DNA from 2 places in the Corallincola spongiicola genome. Region 1 is predicted to be linked to the other one. Evidence: predicted binding sites of a transcription regulator. Region 1 holds the regulator's gene; the other holds the start of a gene.

Region 1 (2,207 bases):
GCTATAGTGTAAGTAACCAGCGTTGATACATCGGGCTCTTTTGAGTGCCGATTAACGATGACAGCAACAGCATTATTTTAAATGTCACGGAAGTAGATGAAACCGTCATTACAGTTACGTTTAGGTCAGCAACTCACCATGACGCCGCAATTGCAGCAAGCAATCCGGCTATTGCAATTGTCGACGCTCGACCTTCAGCAAGAGATCCAAGAAGCGCTGGATAATAATCCGCTACTCGAGCAAAACGAAGCGGAAGAAACCAGTGAGCAAGTTAATGGTGAAAGCCATACCGCGACTGACAAGCTGGAACAAACCACGGCTAATGCTGAAAATAATCAGTCGGAAGAGCGCGAAGATGCAGCCATGGAAACATCTGAGGCGCTCAACCAACAACAAATCAATGAAGAACTGCCTACCGATACAACCTGGGATGACCACCTTTCAGCAGCGCCCGTTTCAGGTTCCTCGTTCAGTGATGACGCCGACTTTACCTATCAAGGCGAAACCACAGAGTCGTTGCAAGATCATCTGGAATGGCAGATGCAATTAACCCCGTTCACAGATGTCGACAGAGCCATTGCGACATCGATAATCGATGGGATTGATGAATCGGGTTACCTGACGGTCACCGCCGACGATATTCTTACTTCTTTAGGGCAGGAAGATATCGAACTTGATGAAGTAGAAGCGGTCATTAAGCGAGTACAACTGTTCGATCCCATTGGCGTAGGTGCCCGCACATTGCAGGAGTGTCTGCTGGTACAACTCAATCAGTTTGCCAAAGAGACACCTTGGCTAAAAGAGTGCCGCCAGGTTATTGGCCAGTATATTGACCTGCTAGCCAGCCGGGATTATCGCCAATTGATGCGCAAGACCAAACTGAAAGAAGACCAGCTCCGTGAAGTTCTGCGGGTGATCCAATCGTTGAATCCGCGTCCCGGCAGCGCAGTGATCAGCGGTGATGAGCAATATGTGATCCCCGATGTGTCGGTAATGAAAAAAGCTGGACGTTGGGTGGTTGAGCTAAACCCCGACTCGGTACCCAAGCTGAAAGTGAATCAGCAATACGCAGCGATGAGCCGGACGGTAAAGAACACCACTGACAGTCAATATATACGCTCCCACCTGCAGGAAGCGAAGTGGTTTATCAAAAGTCTGGAAAGTCGTAACGACACCCTACTCAAGGTCGCCAACTGTATTGTACAGTTCCAACGCGACTTCTTTGAGTACGGCGATGAAGCGATGAAGCCAATGGTACTCAATGATATTGCCTTAGCGGTTGATATGCACGAGTCCACCATCTCTCGAGTAACCACACAAAAATATATGCATACCCCGCGGGGTATTTTCGAACTCAAGTATTTCTTCTCCAGTCATGTCAGTACTGAAAGTGGCGGAGAATGTTCTTCAACGGCAATTAGAGCGTTAATCAAGAAACTTGTGGCGGCAGAAATCCCTAATAAGCCTTTGTCAGATAGCAAGATTGCTGACCTACTGGCAGATCAGGGAATTCAGGTAGCGCGGAGAACCATTGCGAAGTATCGGGAATCCTTGTCTATTCCACCGTCAAATCAGCGAAAAAGCTTGCTATAGCAGGCAATAAAACTAAATAAGGATGAGGTCTATGCAAATCAATCTTACCGGCCATCATGTAGAAGTAACAGACTCTCTGCGAGAGTATGTCGACGGAAAATTTAGTAAATTAGAGCGCCACTTTGACCACATCAACAATGTCCACGTGATCCTCAATGTTGAGAAATTAACCCAAAAAGCCGAAGCCACACTGCACCTAAATGGTGGAGAGATCTTTGCGAATGCAGAGCATCGTGATATGTATGCAGCTATTGACTCGTTGATCGATAAACTCGATCGGCAAGTAATAAAACACAAAGAAAAGCTAAACGCTCACTAGAGATGTCTATGGATATATCATCCATACTTAGCCTGGACTGCACCCGAAGTGCAGTCCATGGTTCAAGTAAGAAACGAATATTAGAAATGGCCAGTGAATTGGCAGCCAAACACTTGCCAGAACATGGCCACAAAGCCATTTTCGAAAGTATTCTAGAACGTGAAAAGAAAGGCAGTACCGGTATAGGTAACGGCATTGCCATTCCCCACGGTAGGATCACTAACGCCAATAAAGCAGTCGCCGTGTTATTGCAGTGCGATGAGCCTATCGCCTTTGATGCAATTGATAACAAACC
Region 2 (2,207 bases), on a different contig from region 1:
TCCATCTTATTAAACAGATCGACCGCTTTGGCACCTGGCTCAGTGGCCATTGTCGGAGAATCCCAAAACGTCTGCACCCGTGCAATCGCATCGTCAGTAAACTCCATATGGGCAGCCAGCATATTGGCCAGTCCACCCACTTCGCGTCCACCCATCGCATTAGGCTGACCGGTAATAGAAAACGGGCCCATGCCGGGGCGTCCGATACGACCCGTTAACAGATGACAATTGATGATCGCGTTGACTTTATCCACGCCACTGGTGGACTGGTTTACGCCTTGAGAATATACGGTGGTGACTTTCTCTGTAGCAGCAAACAGCGCCATAAATTCGGTCAACTTAGCACTATCGATACCTAACTTTGCCGCGACTTGTTGTAAATCACCCAAATCGCCCTGATCGGCATGGGCAGCGTGCAGTGCTTGCTCGGCCCCTTCGGTATATTTGGAAAGATACTCAGGATCTTGATGATCGTTCGCTGCCAGATAAGCCAGTAATGCATTGAACAGTAAGACATCGCTGCCGGGCTTGATCGGCAAGTGTAGATCGGCGATATCACAGGTATCTGTTACCCGCGGATCGATCACAATGATCTTCATGTTTGGCCGGTCTAACTTGGCCTGCTTTACCCGCTGAAACAGGATGGGGTGACACCAGGCTAAATTCGAACCAACCAGCACAAGTAAGTCTGCCACTTCAAAATCCTGATAACAACCAGGTACGGTGTCAGTACCAAATGCACGCTTATGCCCCGCCACCGCAGATGACATGCAAAGTCGGCTATTGGTATCGATGTTGGCTGAGCCAACGTAGCCTTTCATCAATTTGTTGGCGACGTAGTAGTCTTCGGTGAGCAACTGGCCGGACACATAAAGCGCGACAGAGTCTGGTCCGTGGGCATCTATCGTATCGCGAAACTGGTTCGCTACCGTGTTCAGTGCCTGTTGCCAGTTAATACGCTGACCATCTTGATAGGGGTGCGTTAAGCGCCCGGTGGGTACAACCGTGTCGCCTAGCGCGAGCCCTTTAGAACACAGCTTTCCATAATTCGCTGGGTGGGATTTGTCACCACGGATAGTGACCTTGCCCGATTCATCTGCTTTGGCTTCAACGCCACACCCGACGCCACAGTATGGGCAGGTTGTTTTCACCCAGTCGTTGGTCATGGAATACTCCTAATAAACATCTCTGCGTTGCTTTGGTGCAATACCCTTGCCACACTGCCAAAACATCGTAAAACCCCCGCCGTAACGGCATTTCAGCCTTAGTGCCTTAAATTGACAACTCGTTAAAGCTTCCCCGACTGCACTTTATTGGCGCAAGATAAAAGTGCAACCTAGATCACATTGGGCAAGCAGCTTATCAAAACACTACCTATAGCGAGATAGACCTACTACCCCTACTCATAGAATGGATTTAGACACCACCAATCGAGGCTGGAAAATAAATCAATAAATTACAGCGTGTTAGATAAAAACAACCAATCAAAAACACAGTTGGCCTCAACCTTGCTTTGTACCTAGCTAAATAGCGTTGTTTTTACAACCAGCAGCAAGTTTGAGGGTAAATGATGGGAAATAAGATTATCGCGCTGAACAATGAAACAAGAGCGCTTAAGCAGCAGTCAACTCCATCAAAGTCAGCCTCTTCGCAAGGTAAAGTCTGGTTGGTCGGCTCGGGCCCAGGTGACGCTGAACTGCTAACAGTTAAAGCTCTGCGCATTATTCAACAAGCAGACCTAATTCTCTACGATGCGCTGGTCAGCGATGAAATTAGGGCGTTGTTTCCAGAACAAACCGCAGCGCTGTTTGTCGGCAAATCGAAAAATCATCATAGCATCAGCCAGTCGGCACTAAACGAGTTGTTAGTCACTAAGGCGGCTGAAGGATTTAACATTTGCCGTCTTAAAGGAGGCGACCCGTTTATATTTGGTCGTGGCGGTGAAGAAGCCTTAAGCCTGCGTAAAATTGGCGTTGATGTAGAGATCGTGCCAGGTATCACTGCGGCATCGGGCTGCACCAGCTACGCAGGTATCCCACTCACTCACCGCGGTATGGCACAAGCTTGTACCTTTATTACCGCCCACGGTGAAACCGGACTTAACCTTGATTGGCATGCCCTTGCCCGCCCGGCACAAACGCTAGTTATCTATATGGGGCTGAGCAAACTTCCTGATATTCGCCGTGAACTGTCTCATCACGGTATGC

What was found. The regulator sigma-54, encoded in region 1, starts transcription at its own class of promoters, with help from an activator protein. The targets are predictions, from matches to a motif close to GTTGGCACGNNNNTNGNNT.
Region 2: the regulator sigma-54 is predicted to act here: its motif matches at 1,202-1,220, upstream of EXY25_RS02415 (nitrate reductase).

Annotation. Positions count from the first base shown of each region.
Region 1 is NZ_SHLY01000004.1:241,607-243,813, forward strand. Features, by position in the region: gene lptB (LPS export ABC transporter ATP-binding protein) at 1-7, shown strand, start outside; gene EXY25_RS13275 (RNA polymerase factor sigma-54) at 97-1,593, shown strand; gene hpf (ribosome hibernation promoting factor) at 1,625-1,912, shown strand; gene ptsN (PTS IIA-like nitrogen regulatory protein PtsN) at 1,921-2,207, shown strand, end outside.
Region 2 is NZ_SHLY01000001.1:558,438-560,644, reverse strand. Features, by position in the region: gene EXY25_RS02415 (nitrate reductase) at 1-1,166, opposite strand, end outside; gene cobA (uroporphyrinogen-III C-methyltransferase) at 1,568-2,207, shown strand, end outside.